One region of the Microbacterium protaetiae genome, then DNA from elsewhere that is predicted to be linked to it. Evidence: predicted binding sites of a transcription regulator. Region 1 holds the regulator's gene; the other holds the start of a gene.

Region 1 (7,522 bases):
CGATCGACGGAGTGGGCATCCCTCGTGAGACAGAGGCGTGACCGGCCGGGAGAGGGCTACCGTGGTGCCATGCACGGTGCGTGGCGTCGAGCGGGATGGCGGGGAACAGTCTTCGATGTGGCGCCGGCGGCCGGACTGTGGGTGGCCGGAGTACTGGACATTGTCTTCGGCCTGAGCGAGAGCGTGGGCGCCGCGCCGGTGGCGTCGTCGTTCGTGCCGATGACGGTCATCTGCGCGCTGCTCGTGCTGCGTCGCCGGTTCGCACTCCTCGTGCAGATCGGCGTGGCCGTGGTGATCGCCGTGCCGGTCTGGGTGGTGCCGCTGGCTCTGGGCTATTGGGGCGAGTTCATCCCATGGCTGGTGGCTCTGTATTCCTGCGCACGGCATGAAGAGCGGATGGTGCGCCAGATCGCCGGCGCAGTCGTCAGCGCCGTGACGTTGACGGTCATCTCGCTGCGGTTTCCCGAGATGGCAGATCCCGGAGACCTGCTCTATGACGGCGTTCTGCTGGCTGCCGCCTTCACGCTCGGATTGTTCGCACGAAGCTGGGCGCGATATCGCGACGGCGCCCTGCGGCAAGAGCTTGAGCGCGCCCAGGCCGACGAACGCGCCGCAACCCAGGAACGCGCGCGCATCGCCCGCGAGCTGCACGATGTCATCTCGCACACCATCACCGTGATCGTGATGCAGGCCGGCGGGGCACGCCTGGCGGCGGCATCCGACCCGTCAGTGGCCGTCGAGGCACTCGCGCGTATCGAAGGGCTCGGCCGCGAGTCGCTGAACGAGCTGCGCACTCTGCTCGAGGTGCTGCGCGAAGACGGCCAGGCGCCAGAGGGCACCGCACCGCAGCCGACGCTGTCGGACGTCGATGCGCTGTGCGCGCAGATGCGCGAGCTCGGACTGCCCGTGCAGCTGCACACCGAAGGCGTCGGCGCGGCGCTCGCGCCCAGCATCCAACTCGCGGGATATCGCATCGTGCAGGAAGGACTGACGAACGTGCTCAAACACGCCGGAAACGTCGACACCGGGGTGCGGCTGGCCTCGTCGGGCGGCGTCATGACCATCGAGGTGTCGTGCGCGCCCGGCGCAGGCGGAAGTTCACTGGGCGGCACGGATCACGGCCTGCTCGGCCTGCGCGAACGTGTGGCTGCCCTCGGCGGCACTCTGATGACCGGGCCGCGCGCCGACGGAGGTTATCTGCTGCGTGCGGAACTGCCGCTGGAACAGCGGGTCTCATGAACGACATCTCCGTCGCCATCGCCGACGATCAGCCGCTCATTCTGGCCGGGCTGCGCATGGTGGTCGAATCGCAGCCCGATATGCGACTCGTGGGCGAGGCCGGCGATGGTGCGCAGGCGGTGGCGCTGGCGCGCGCGACATCGCCCGACGTCATGCTCATGGATGTGCGGATGCCGGGGATGGACGGAATTCAGGCGACCGCGGGCATTCTCGCGGCAGGCGTGACGACCCGAGTGCTCATGCTGACCACGTTCGATGTCGACGGCTACGTGTACGACTCCCTGCGTGCGGGGGCCAGCGGCTTTCTGCTCAAAGACACTGGTCCCGAGCAGTTGATCGCCGGAATCCACACCGTCGCCGCGGGAGACATGCTGCTCGCACCGGTGCTGACACGCCGGCTGATAGAAGGGTACGTGCACCGGCGTCGGGTTGTTGAGGGCCGCCCCGGTCCGCTTGCTCAGCTCACCGACCGGGAACGCGACGTGCTGAGGGCCATCGCCGATGGGCTCAGCAACGTCGAGATCGGTCGAAGGCTGTTCGTCTCCGAGGGAACCGTGAAGACGCATGTGAGCCGCATCCTCGCCAAACTCGGGCTGCGTGATCGGGTGCAGGCGGTGATCGCCGCGTATGAGTACGGACTTGTCGAGCCCGGGCGCCCCGGCGCGTGAGCCACGCGTGCACTCCGCTCACAGCCTGGCCTCGCTAGGCTGAAACGCATGCGTCGAGGGACCTTCCGTGACGAGACGGTGGACTATGCAGCGGTCGGAGCGACCCAGGCGCCCGATCTCATGCAGTACCCGCCCGAGCGCAGTCGTCCGGCGCAGGAATCCTGGCGGCTGGGCAGTGGCGAAGATCGCTTTCGTACGGCCTCGGAGGCCGTGCTGTCGTGGCGCGCGCAGCGGGACGGCGGGTTGAGCGTGACCGACGTGCGTCCGGCTGCCGGACCGATGTACTCCGGCGTGAGTTTCGACGCCGAAGGCAACGCGATAGCGCCCAGCAAACTCGAGGCCGATCAACGCTTCGACGCCGATGGCACACCGTGGGTGAGCTCGGGGGCCACCGTGCACCTGCGCGGCCGGGTCAAAGGGCTCAAGGCCGGCGGCGAGCTGCGGGTGATCCTTGCCATCGAAGAGCCGCGCCGCGTCGGGTTTCTCCTGGGCACTGTGAGCGACACCGTCGTCAGTGGCGAGGAGTCGTTCATGGTCGAGTGGTATGAGAACGACGAAGTGTGGTTCACCGTGCGTGCGTTCGACGCGCCGCGGTCGTTCTTCTACAAGGTGATGCCGTGGCTGATCACCCGCCGGCGCAAGGCGCTGTTCCAGCGCTACCTGCGCGCGATCTCGCCCCTGTACGCGACTCCGGCCTGATGGGCTCGGCTCTGCCGATCGGCGACCCCGCCCCCGCCGACGGCTTGCTGCCGGCAGACCTGCCGGTCGACGCCGCCGCGCCCTTCAGCGTGTATCTGCACGTGCCGTTCTGCCGGGTGCGCTGCGGCTACTGCGACTTCAACACCTACACCGCCACCGAGTTGCGCGGCGCGCGGCAGGATCAGTACGCCGACACCCTGCTGCGCGAGATCGGCTTGGCGCGCGCAGTGCTGGATGCTGCCCACGGCCGGCGCGCGGCATCCACTGTCTTCTTCGGGGGAGGGACGCCGACGCTTTTGCCGCCTGGAGACCTCGCGCGCATGCTCGCCGGCGTACGCGACGCGTTCGGAATCGCCGAGGGGGCCGAGGTCACCGTCGAGGCGAACCCCGACACCGTGACCGACGCGGTGGTCGACGAGCTGGCGGCGGCGGGGGTGACCAGGCTCTCGGTGGGCATGCAGTCGTCGGTGCCGCACGTGCTGGCAGCGCTGGATCGCACGCACGACCCGGCCAATGTGCGCACGGCGGTCCGGGCCGCGCGGCGCGCGGGCCTGGATGTCAGCGTCGACCTCATCTACGGGGCGCCGGGGGAGTCGCTGGAAGACTGGCGCAGCTCGGTGACCACGGCCGTGGCGCTGGAGCCCGACCACATCTCGGCGTACGCGCTGATCATCGAAGAGGGCACAAAGCTCGCGCGGCAGATCCGCCGCGGCGAGGTGCCGGCGCCCGACGACGATCTGCAGGCAGACATGTACGAGCTCGCCGACGCGGCTCTGGCCGAGGCGGGCTTCGACTGGTACGAGGTGTCGAACTGGGCGCGCGGTGAACGGCACCGCTCGCGCCACAATCTCGCGTACTGGCGCGGCCACGACTGGTGGGGGTTCGGCCCCGGGGCCCACAGTCACATCGTGGGACTGCGGTGGTGGAACGTGAAGCATCCCGCCGCCTATGCGCAACGGCTCGCGGCCGGCACGTCGCCGGCGGCCGGGCGAGAGAGACCCGATGCTGTGGCCCGCACTCTGGAATCGGTGCTGTTGCGCACCCGGATTCGGGAGGGGATGCCGCTGGTCGAGCTCGATGCGGCACATCGGGATGCCGTGGCCGGTCTGATCGCCGACGGCCTTGTCTCGGGTGCTGACGCCGTGCGCGGGCGCATCGTGCTCACGGTGAAGGGACGCCTGCTCGCCGACGCCGTCGTGCGGGCGCTGACCGACTGACGAGATTCATGCGACGCGCGGTGCGCGCGTGGCCGAGCGATCCCCCAGGCGCACTCGCTAGAATTGGCACTCGAACCGGATGAGTGCCAGCAGAGAAAGGAGCACCCATGGTCACCGAGCGCGGACTGCAGGTGCTCCAAGCCATCGTGCAGGACTACGTCGAGACCCGTGAGCCTGTCGGCAGCAAGCGCATCGTCGACCGGCACGCGTTCGGCGTTTCGGCGGCCACGATCCGCAACGACATGGCGCTGCTCGAAGACGAAGAGCTGATCGCCGCCCCGCACACCTCGTCGGGGCGGGTGCCCACCGACAAGGGCTACCGCGTCTTCGTCGACCATCTGGCCGAACTGCGGCCGCTGAGCCCGGCGCAGCGCTCGGCGATCACGACTTTTCTCGACGGCTCGACCGACCTCGACGACGTGCTCACCCGCACGGTCCGGGCCCTCACACGGCTGACCGGACAGGTCGCCATCGTGCAGTACCCGTCGTTCGCGCAGGCCAACGTCACGCACGTCGAGCTCGTCGATCTGGGCGCCGCACGGCTGTTGGTGATTCTCGTCACCGACACCGGGCGCGTCTCGCAGCGCATCGTGACGCTGCCCGTCGAACTTGACGAGGTGGATGTCGCGCAGCTGCGCGCCCGCGTCTCGGTGTTGATCACCGGCCACAGCGTGGGCGACGGGGCACAGGCTGTCGGTGGGCTGCTGGCCGCGATCGCCGGCGCGGCGGCGCCGACGCGCCTGGATCCCGCGCTGCAGACGGTGCTCGGTCTCGTCTCCGAAGAACTCGAGGAGTTCCGGCAAGACCGCCTGCTGATGGCCGGCACCGCCAACCTCGCGCGTGACGAGGCCGACTTCCGTGGCTCGATCTACCCGCTGCTCGAAGCCATCGAGGAGCAGGTGACACTGCTGCGCCTGATGAGCGAGATGGTCGCCGATCAAGAGGGGCTGGCCGCGTCGATCGGTCGCGAGAACGCGCCGTTCGGCCTGGCCGAGGCATCCCTCGTCGTCGGCGATTACGACGCGGCACGTGCGCGGGGAAGAGTCGGTGTGCTCGGCCCCACTCGCATGGACTATCCCACCAACCTCGCGGCGGTGCGAGCCGTCGCGCACTACTTGAGCACGTTGCTCGAAGAAGACGAGTCGGGGCACTGACCCCGGCGCAGACGAACCCGCGGCGCTGGCGCGGGCAGGAAGGCGAATGTGGCTGACCAGGACCACTACCAGGTGCTCGGCGTGTCGCGCGAGGCGACCCCCGACGAGATCAAGAAGGCATACCGGCGACTCGCTCGTGAGCTGCATCCCGATGTGAACCCGGGTGCGGAGGCCGAAGAGAAGTTCAAGCTCGTCACGCACGCCTACGACGTGCTCAGTGACCCCGAGCAGCGTCGTCGCTATGACATGGGCGGTGACTCTCCCTTCGGTGGTCAGGGCGGCTTCGGCGGCTTCGGCGACATCTTCGAGACGTTCTTCGGCGCAGCCGGCGGCGGCGGGCGGGGCGGGCAGCCACGGTCGCGCCGTGAGCGTGGGCAAGATGCCCTCGTGCGGGTGACCCTCGAGCTGGGTGACGTCGTGTTCGGCGTGCACCGCGACATCGAGGTCGACACCGCCGTGCTCTGTGAGACGTGCGACGGCTCATGCTGCCAGCCGGGCACCTCGCCGGTCACCTGTGAGATCTGCCACGGTTCCGGTCACGTGCAGCGTACGGTGCGCAGCCTGCTGGGCAACGTGGTCACGAGCGCCCCGTGCACCGTCTGCCAGGGCTATGGCACCACCATCCCGTACCCGTGCGCCACGTGCCAGGGGCAGGGTCGGGTGCGGGCGCGTCGGACGGTGTCAGTGGACATTCCGGCGGGCGTCGAATCAGGGCTGCGGTTGCAGATGCCCGGGTCGGGTGAAGTGGGTCCGGCAGGTGGCCCGAACGGCGACCTCTACCTCGAGATCACCGTCGCCCATCACGACGTGTTCAGCCGAGAGGGCGATGACCTGCTCGCCACTCTCGACGTGTCGATGCCCGACGCCATCCTCGGCACCACGACCACCATCGAGTCGCTTGACGGACCTGTCGATCTCGAAGTGCGCCCCGGCGTGCAAAGCGGCGACATCCTCACGATCAAGGGACGTGGCATCACGCCCCTGCGCGGTTCGGGGCGTGGCGACCTGCGCGTCGGTGTGCACGTGGTGACCCCCACGCGCCTCGACGCGAAAGAGCGGGCGCTCATCGTCGACTTCAAGAAGAAGACGAAGGCGCCCGACCCGAAGCTCGCCGAATTTCAACAGGGGCTTTTCGCGCGCCTGCGCGATCGCTTCCGGAACAGCTGATCCGTGGCGCTGCACTTCGTGGTGGATGAGGCCACCGACGCCCGCGTCGGCGACCGTGTCATGCTCACCGGTGCAGAAGCACACCATGCCGCCACGGTGCGACGCGTGCGCGCGGGCGAGACGATCACCCTCGGCGACGGGCGGGGGGCGTGGCTCACGGCGGTGTGCGAAGACGTCACGCCACAGCAGGTCGCGGTGCGGGTGACCGCCCGCGAAGACGTACCGGCCGCCTCCCCGCGTGTCGTGCTGGTCCAGGCGCTGGCGAAGGGCGATCGTGACGAGCTGGCCGTGCAGGCGGCCACCGAGCTCGGTGTCGACGAGATCGTGCCGTGGCAGGCTGCCCGCAGCATCTCGCGCTGGGAGGGCGCCAAACAGGCCAAGGGCCGCACTCGCTGGCAGAGCATCGCCCGCGAGGCAGCCAAGCAGGCGCACCGCGCCTGGATTCCCGAGGTCGCCGAGGTCATCACGACCCGTGCGCTGATCGGCCGAGCTGCGGCATCCCGCCTGGTCGTCCTCGACCCTGCGGGTACGGTGCCGCTGAGCGGGCTCGACGTCGGCGACGGCCGAGACATCGTGCTGGTGGTCGGCCCGGAGGGCGGCATCGCGGCCGAGGAACTGTCCGCGTTCGCCGAAGCCGGTGCCGTGATCGCCGCGCTCGGTTCGACCGTGCTGCGTACCTCGACCGCAGGCCCGGCGGCCCTCGCGGTGGTGAGCACCCGCCTCGGGCGCTGGTGATGCTCGCTCAATGACCGATGGCGGCTCATAGACTGGACCCATGAGCGAACCCTCGATCTTCACGCGCATCCTCAACGGCGAGATCCCGTCTGAGATCGTCGCGCAGACCGACACTCTCTTCGCCATCCGTGATATCGCACCCAAGGCGCCGGTGCACCTTCTCGTGATCCCGAAGACGCAGCAGTACCGCGATGTCACCGAGCTCGCCGCCGGCGACCCGGCGCTGCTGGTGCAGATGATCGAGCTGGCGAACACGCTGGCCGCCGAGCACTCCGACGGCGACTTCCGCCTCATCTTCAACACCGGTGCGAACGCGGGACAGACCGTGTTCCACGTGCACGCGCACGTATTGGCCGGGGGCCTGGACGAATCGAGCATGAATGCCGGATGACGCAGCCGCCGTCGAGCGGATCTACGCCGACGGCATCGCCATGGTGCAGCTGCTCGGGCCGCAGGACCGACTGCTGCGCGTTGTGGAGCGCGAGCACCCCGATGTTGACGTGCACGTGCGCGGCAACGAGATCACGCTGTCCGGCGACGCGCCCGCGGTGGCCGCCGCCCGCACCCTTGTGGAGGAACTCATCGCCATGGCCCGCGCCGGTCAAGGGCTCGACCCGCTCGACGTCGTCTCGTCGAACCGGAT
Region 2 (7,522 bases), 930 kb from region 1:
CATGCGCGACGAACTCGTCTCACCGCACGGTCGCTACCTCGTGCTCGAGCACGATGGCGCCCTCGTCGGCTACGCAGGCCTGCGCGCGGTGGCCGGCTCGCGTGACGGCGACGTGCAGACGATAGCGGTGGCGGCGGCATCCCGAGGCAACGGCTGGGGACGGATGCTGCTTCTCGAGCTGATCGCCGAGGCATATCGCCGCGGGGTGCGCGACCTGTTCCTCGAGGTGCGCGCCGACAACCCGGTCGCGCAGGCGCTGTATGTCTCGGAAGGCTTTCACGAGGTCGGCCGCCGGCCGCGGTATTACCAGCCCGACGACGTCGATGCCATCGTGATGCAGGCCGACTTGCGCCGAAGTGACGTCGCCCCGGCGTTCAAAACTCAGCCAGAATCGACGCAGACGGCCGAAAACAGGTCGGAATCGGCCGTGCGGGCCGAAACTCGAGGAGTTCTGAACGCCGCACGGCCGGACCTGAACGCCGCACGTCCGGAACGGAACGCCGAACGGCCGGAACGGAACGCCGCACGGCCGGAAGGATCGGCGCAATGACCCGCGAACCGCTTGTTCTGGGCATCGAGACCAGCTGTGACGAGACCGGCATCGGCATCGTGCGCGGCCGCACGCTGCTTTCAAACACCATCGCCAGCAGCATGGAGCAGCACGCGCGCTACGGCGGGGTGATCCCCGAGGTCGCCGCGCGTGCGCACCTCGAGGCGCTGCAGCCCTCGATCGAGGCGGCGCTGGCCGAGGCCGGTGCGAACCTCGGGCTGCCCGGCCCGCTGCCGCTGAGCGATCTCGACGCGGTGGCCGTGACCAGCGGCCCAGGCCTTGCCGGAGCCCTCATGGTCGGCGTCGGGGCCGCCAAGGCGCTCGCCGTCTCGCTCGAGAAGCCGCTGTATGCCGTGAACCACCTCGTCGGGCACATCGCCGCCGACATCCTCGACACCGAAGCGGGGCCCCTGGAGTATCCGACCGTCGCGCTGCTCGTCTCGGGTGGGCACACCTCGCTGCTGCTCGTGCGCGATGTGACCACCGACGTCGAACTGCTCGGCGAGACGATGGACGACGCAGCCGGCGAAGCCTTCGACAAGGTCGCCCGCATTCTCGGGCTGCCCTACCCCGGCGGCCCCGAGATCGACCGTGCGGCGGCATCCGGTGATCCGCAGGCCATCCGCTTTCCGCGCGGGCTGTCGCGGGCCTCTGACCTCGATCGCCACCGCTACGACTTCTCGTTCTCGGGGCTGAAGACGGCCGTCGCACGCTGGATCGAACAGCGCGAAGCGGCCGGCGAGGCAGTGCCGACCGGGGATGTGGCAGCGAGCTTCCGCGAGGCGGTCGTCGATGTGCTGGTGACCAAGGCCCTCGACGCCTGTGCGCGGCACGATGTGCCCCGGCTGCTTTTGGGAGGCGGGGTCATCGCCAACCGACGACTGCGGGATGTCGCGCTTGCGCGCGCCGCGGACGCCGGAGTGACGGTGCGCATCCCGCCGCTGTCGCTGTGCACTGACAACGGAGCGATGATCGCCGCACTTGCCGCGCAGCTGATCGCTTCGGGACGCGAGCCGTCCACTCTCGCGTTCGGCGCCGACTCGACCCTGCCGGTCACGCAGATTCAGGTGGCACAGCGATGAGCGACGAGAAGGAACAGGCAGCCCCGCACATCGAGACCTCGCCGGCGTCGCCCGAGATCGAACTCGGTATGGGTGATGCGGCACTTCCCGGTGCCCACAAGGGCGGGTTCCAGCGGCTGCCGACCGCCCCCGTCAACCTGCCGGCGACCGATGTCGGCCCCAGCGAAGACCTTCCCCCGCTGCCCGACGCCGAGTGGGTGGCGCCGGTCCGGGTGCGGCACGGAATGAGCGGCTGGGCGCTGGGTCTTGCCGTCATGGCCCTGGGTGCGTCGTTCTTCGTCGGCTGGACGTTCCCGCTCGGACTCGCCGCGGCCATCGTGTCGATTGTCGCGCTGCGCCGCCCGTGGGACAGCCGGGTCGTCGCCGGCTGGGCGCTGGCGCTGAGCATTCTGTCGGTGCTGTACAGCGCCGGATGGCTGCTGTGGCTTGCGCACCAGCAGCACCTGGTCAGCTGAGCGTCACTGCACCCGGTCGGCGAGGACGGCGAGGTGACGCTGGCCCACCCGGGTCAGGATCAGGGTCGCCGACCCCTCGCCGCGCAGCGCGAGCTTGCGGCGGAACGCCGCCGGGTCGACATCCATGCCGCGCTTCTTTATCTCGACGGTGCCGATGCCCCGCGCGCGCAGCGCGGCACTGACGGTCTTGGCGTGCGCGGGCATCGTCTCGCGCACCCGGAACGACTGCACGAACGGGCTGGTCAGCGCGGCATCCCCGGTGATGTAGGCGATGCGCGGATCGAGCATGCCCCCTTCGAGCTGCCGGGCGAGAGTGCCCACCAGCCGCGCGCGGATGACGGCGCCATCGGGCTCATGCAGGTAGGCGCCCAGCTCGCGCACCTCGGCGTCGGGTGCGTCGTCGGCGGCGGTCAGCTCGTGCACCTTGTCGCCGCGCAGCAGCAGCGCCGCGCGGCGCACGCCGTCGCGCGCGAGGGCGCCGGTCCACACGACGAGCTCGACGACGGTGCCGTCGGCGCTCACCCACTGCGTCTCGGCGTCGGCGGGCAGGGCGTCCCGATCGTGGCCCGGGCCGAGTTTGATGCCGGTGGGCAGCGTCGCGGCGACCTCGAAGGCCCACCCGAGCGGCGGCGAGTAGTCGTCGGGACCCACCCGCCGGGTCTCGCGATGCCCGGCCGCACGTCGCGCCGGATCGAGCCACAGCGCGTCGACGTCGTGGGGGAGGGATGCCTCGGCCCGGCCGTGTCGCACCGTGACGGTGTCGCCGAACACGGCCAGGTTGTACGCGGCGATCGCCGCCGTGACCTCGTCGGCGTCGACGGCCGTAACCTGAAGACCCGCGGCAGCGAAGGCGAGAGCGTCGCCGCCGATGCCACAGCCGAGGTCGGCGACCCGCGTGATTCCGGCGGTGCGCATGCGTGAAGCGTGGTGGGCGGCCACAGTCAGCCGGGTGGCCTGTTCCAGCCCCGCGCGGGTGAACAGCATCCGCCCGGCGAAGTCGCCGAACTTCGCGACCGCCTTCGCGCGCAGGTGCGCCTGGCCGACGACGGCCGAGACGAGGTCGGGGGAATGACCGGCCGCGCGCAGCCGCGAGACGGCGCGCGCGGCATCCGCCGTCGACACGACCGGATCGAGCGTGTCGAGCAGGCTCAGCCCGGTGGGGGTGAGCAGTGCGGTCAGCTCGCTCATCTGCATCGTCCCAGCGTATGGGAGAGGTTCGTTGGCACTCGCGTTGCGAGAGTGCCAATTCATTGCCTAAACTGATGTCAGCACTCTCGATGTCTGAGTGCTAACGAGTCTTCAGTCTCAACGAAGGAAGAGGTAGACCGTGTCGGTTTCCATCAAGCCGCTCGAGGACCGCATCGTCATCAAGCAGGTCGAGGCCGAGCAGACCACCGCGAGTGGCCTGGTCATCCCCGACACCGCCAAGGAGAAGCCCCAGGAGGGCGAAGTCATCGCCGTGGGCCCCGGCCGCATCGATGACAATGGCAACCGCGTTCCGCTCGACGTCGCCGTCGGCGACCGCGTGCTGTACAGCAAGTACGGCGGGACCGAGGTCAAGTTCGGGGCCGACGAGTTCCTCGTGCTGTCGGCCCGCGACGTGCTCGCGGTCGTCGTTCGCTAGCTCGATTCGCCGGGCGAGTGCTCTCGCCCACCCCGTACGAGGACCCCGGATGCTGCGGCATCCGGGGTCCTCGTCGTCTGTCTAGGCTGGTGCAGTGAGGCAGACCAGAAGCGCGGCGACCACGGGCGGGTTCTACGCCTTCGCTGCCTACCTGCTGTGGGGTCTGTTTCCGCTGTACTTTCTGCTGCTGCTGCCCTCGACTCCGTGGGAGGTTGTCGCCTGGCGGGTGCTGCTCTCGCTGGTCTTCTGCGTCGTCGCGCTGAGCGTGACCCGGGGCTGGGGAGCGTTCGCGCGCATCGCGCGGCAGCCGCGACTGTTGGGCTGGACGGCCGCGGCCGGCATCCTCATCTTCGTCAACTGGACCGTCTACCTCGTCGCGACTCTCACCGGACACGTCATCGAGGCGAGCCTGGGCTACTTCATCAATCCGATCGTGACGGTGCTGCTGGGCGTGCTTGTGCTGCGTGAGCGGCTGCGCCGGGCGCAGTGGGTGGCGATAGCGATCGCGGTGGTGGCGGTGGGCGTGATCATCGTCGGATACGGCCAGGTGCCGTGGATCTCGCTGGCACTCGCCTTTTCGTTCGGCCTGTACGGCCTGACCAAGAACCGCGTCGGCGGCACGGTCGACGCGGTGAGCGGGCTGACCCTGGAAACGGCATGGCTGACCCCGGTGGCGGCGGGAATGCTGATCTGGGTCGGCACGGGCTCGGGCCTCACCCTGGGCACCGCCGGGGCCGCCCACGCCGTGCTGCTCCTGCTGGCCGGGGTGGCCACCGCGGTGCCTCTGCTGCTGTTCGCCGCCGCGACTCGGCGCGCCCCGCTCAGCCTCATCGGACTGCTGCAGTTCCTCACCCCGATTCTGCAGTTCGTCACCGGCGCGGTCATTCTGCACGAGGCGATGCCGACCGAACGGTGGATCGGCTTCGGCCTGGTGTGGGTCGCGCTGGTCGTGCTGAGCATCGACTCACTGCGTGCGGCACGCCGCACCCGCGCGGCCGGCGTCGGCAACGACGTCGCCGAGATCGCCTGAGCGGTCGGCTCCCCGGCTCGCTACCGCCAGCGGCCGAGGGCCCACGGCTGCGGGTCTGGCGTGCGGTGTCGAGCAGCGGCATCCGGTTCGATGACCCGGCCGGCTTGCGCATCGCCGAAGCCCGGCTCGGTGACAGCTTCGGGCAGCTGCAGCGCGAACAGCGGGATGCTCACATGCACGAGCGGGCCGATGCACAGTGCGACCGCCAGGGTGCCCCAGCCGACGTTGCCGCCCAGCAGCCAGCCCACCGCCAGCACGGTCGCCTCGATGCCGGTGCGCACGAGCCAGATGGGCAGCCCGGTGCGGGCATGCAGTCCGGTCATGAGTCCGTCGCGGGGGCCCGGGCCGTGCTGGGCTCCGATGTAGAGTCCGGTCGCGGCGGCGATGAGCACCAGGCCGGCGGCGAACAGCAGCACCCGCGCCCAGAGCGCCTGAGGCTGCGGAATCACCCACAAACCGAACTGGGCGGCCGGCCCGATCAGCAGCACATTCAGCACCGTACCGATGCCGGGGCGCTGTCGCAGCGGAATCCACAGCAGCAGCACGAGGGCGCCGACGAGGTTGGTGACGAGTCCGAACGGGATGCCGGTGTGCAGCATGATTCCCTGGGCGAACACATCCCACGGCTCGATGCCGATGGTGGCCTGCATCATCGTGGCGATCGCGATGCCGTAGAAGAACAGCCCGACCAGCAACTGCACGAGTCGACGGCCGCGCGAGGCGGGGCGGCGGCTCAGCGGCTTGGGCTCGAACGCCGGCAGCGCCGGCCAGGCGCGGCGGCGCGATGTCGCAGGAGCGACAGAGTCCGACTGGATTGGCTGCATAAGAGGCATCCAATCGTGAAAATACCCTGGAGAAGTAGAGCCAATCTGACTAAAGTGGCCTGATGGCGATCATGGCTATCGGCGCGCACGCGCTTCTCGACCTGCTCGGCGAGTGGCGGGGCAGCGGCGCGTCGTATGAGGCGCTGGCCGACCGCATCCGGCTGCTGGTCATCGACGGCCGGGTGGGCTCGGGCGTGCGGCTGCCGGCCGAGCGTGAACTTGCCGCCGAGCTCGAGATCAGCCGGACCACCGTCACCGCGGCCTATCAGCGGCTGCGCGAGCAGGGGTTCGCGCTCAGCCGCCAGGGCTCGGGTACGCGCACCGCGCTGCCTGGGGGCGCTGCCTCGCCGACGGTGCCCGAGACGGGGCTGCTCGACTTCTTGAAGGCCGCGCTGCCGGCGCCTTCGATGATGCTGGATGCCGTGGCCGAGGCATCCACTCAGCTCGCGCCTCTGCTGCTCGACTCGGGTTACGAGACGATCGGGCTGCCCGTGCTGCGCGAGGCTGTCGCCCGGCGCTACACCGAGCGCGGGCTGCCCACCGACGCCGACCAGGTGCTCATCACCGTGGGCGCGCAGCAGGCCATCGCCCTCATCGGCCGCGCGCTGGTGCGCCGCGGCGACCGTGCGCTGATCGAGGTGCCGACGTACCCGCATGCTTACGACGCCATCGGCGCGGCGGGGGCGCGGATGGTGACCGCTCCGGTGTCGGTGGACTCGCCCGAGGGGTGGGACGTGGAGGCGTTCGAGTCGGCGATGCGCCGCACGAGCCCCGCCATCGCGTATCTGATGCCCGATTTTCAGAACCCGACCGGGCGCTCGATGTCGCTGGCGGTGCGTCGGCGGCTGCTGGATGCGGCCGCGGCGCAGGGCACGATCCTGGTCGCCGACGAGACTCCCGCCGAGCTCGACATCGACCGGCCCGAGACCTTTCCGCCCCTGGCGGCCACGGCGGGCGGCGGGGCCCGGGTGATCACGATCGGGTCGGCGAGCAAGACGATGTGGGGCGGACTGCGGGTGGGATGGGTGCGTGCCGAGCGGGCGATGATCCGTCGGCTGCACGCGGTGCGGGTGAACATGGACCTGGGCACCCCGATCATCGATCAGCTCGTCGTGGCGTCGCTTTTCACGCGGTTCGACGAGGTGCTCGCCCAGCGTCGGGCAGCTCTGGCGGCCGGTCGTGCGGCGATCGAGCGGATAGTGCCGGCGGCATTCCCCGACTGGACGCTGCCGCATGTGCACGGCGGGCTCGCGGTGTGGGCCCACATCGGCGCGCCGGTGAGCTCGCAGCTGGCGCTGGCCGCGCGCAGCGAGGGTCTGCTGGTCACGGCCGGGCCGCGATTTGGTCTCGACGGCGCGTTCGAGCGGTTCCTGCGGTTGCCGTTGACCTCCACCGGCCCGCAGGTCGAACAGGCCGTCGCGGCACTGCAGCGCGCGTGGCCGGCCGCGGCGCGGCATCCCCTCTCCGATGCGGGGGCGCTCACGGGGGTCGTCTGAGCGGGCGGGCCGGGGGTTCTGCGGGCGGCGGGGTGCCCGCAGGGGCGGTGCGTTCTGCGGGCGGGCACTCACACGCGTGCCAGGCCCGCGCGGGCGGCGCGTTCTGCGGGCGGCGGGCACTCGCACGGGCGGCGGGGTGCCCGCAGGGGCGGGCGGCGTCTGAGCTGCGGCATCCCTCGGTCTCTGCGGGAACAAAGCCGGCTCGCCGACGCTTAGACTTGACAGGGCAGGGAATGCCTCTCTCGCGCCCGGTCGACGACAGCCCGCCCCCGGCTCTCGGGTGGCTTTCAGGAGGAATCAATGGAACAACCCGACCCGTTCGGCTTCGTCGGTCTCACCTATGACGACGTTCTGCTCCTGCCCGGGCATACCGACGTCATCCCGAGCGAGGCCGACACCTCCTCGCGCGTGACCCGGCGCATCACGGTGGCCACTCCGCTGATCTCGGCGGCCATGGATAC

Evidence for each region. Region 1 encodes HrcA, which represses chaperone genes, less so after heat shock. Its sites were predicted from a motif close to TTNGCACTCGNNNNNNNCGAGTGCNAA; they were not measured.
Region 2: the regulator HrcA is predicted to act here: its motif matches at 3,307-3,333, upstream of groES (co-chaperone GroES).

Annotation. Positions count from the first base shown of each region.
Region 1 is NZ_CP035494.1:3,465,050-3,472,571, reverse strand. Features, by position in the region: gene ET475_RS16195 (sensor histidine kinase) at 70-1,239, shown strand; gene ET475_RS16190 (response regulator) at 1,236-1,907, shown strand; gene ET475_RS16185 (DUF1990 family protein) at 1,956-2,606, shown strand; gene hemW (radical SAM family heme chaperone HemW) at 2,606-3,823, shown strand; gene hrcA (heat-inducible transcriptional repressor HrcA) at 3,931-4,977, shown strand; gene dnaJ (molecular chaperone DnaJ) at 5,026-6,144, shown strand; gene ET475_RS16165 (16S rRNA (uracil(1498)-N(3))-methyltransferase) at 6,148-6,879, shown strand; gene ET475_RS16160 (HIT domain-containing protein) at 6,920-7,270, shown strand; gene ET475_RS16155 (PhoH family protein) at 7,260-7,522, shown strand, end outside.
Region 2 is NZ_CP035494.1:606,411-613,932, reverse strand. Features, by position in the region: gene rimI (ribosomal protein S18-alanine N-acetyltransferase) at 1-550, shown strand, start outside; gene tsaD (tRNA (adenosine(37)-N6)-threonylcarbamoyltransferase complex transferase subunit TsaD) at 547-1,632, shown strand; gene ET475_RS02675 (hypothetical protein) at 1,629-2,087, shown strand; gene ET475_RS02670 (class I SAM-dependent methyltransferase) at 2,091-3,281, opposite strand; gene groES (co-chaperone GroES) at 3,415-3,711, shown strand; gene rarD (EamA family transporter RarD) at 3,806-4,741, shown strand; gene yczE (membrane protein YczE) at 4,762-5,565, opposite strand; gene yczR (MocR-like transcription factor YczR) at 5,628-7,061, shown strand; gene guaB (IMP dehydrogenase) at 7,362-7,522, shown strand, end outside.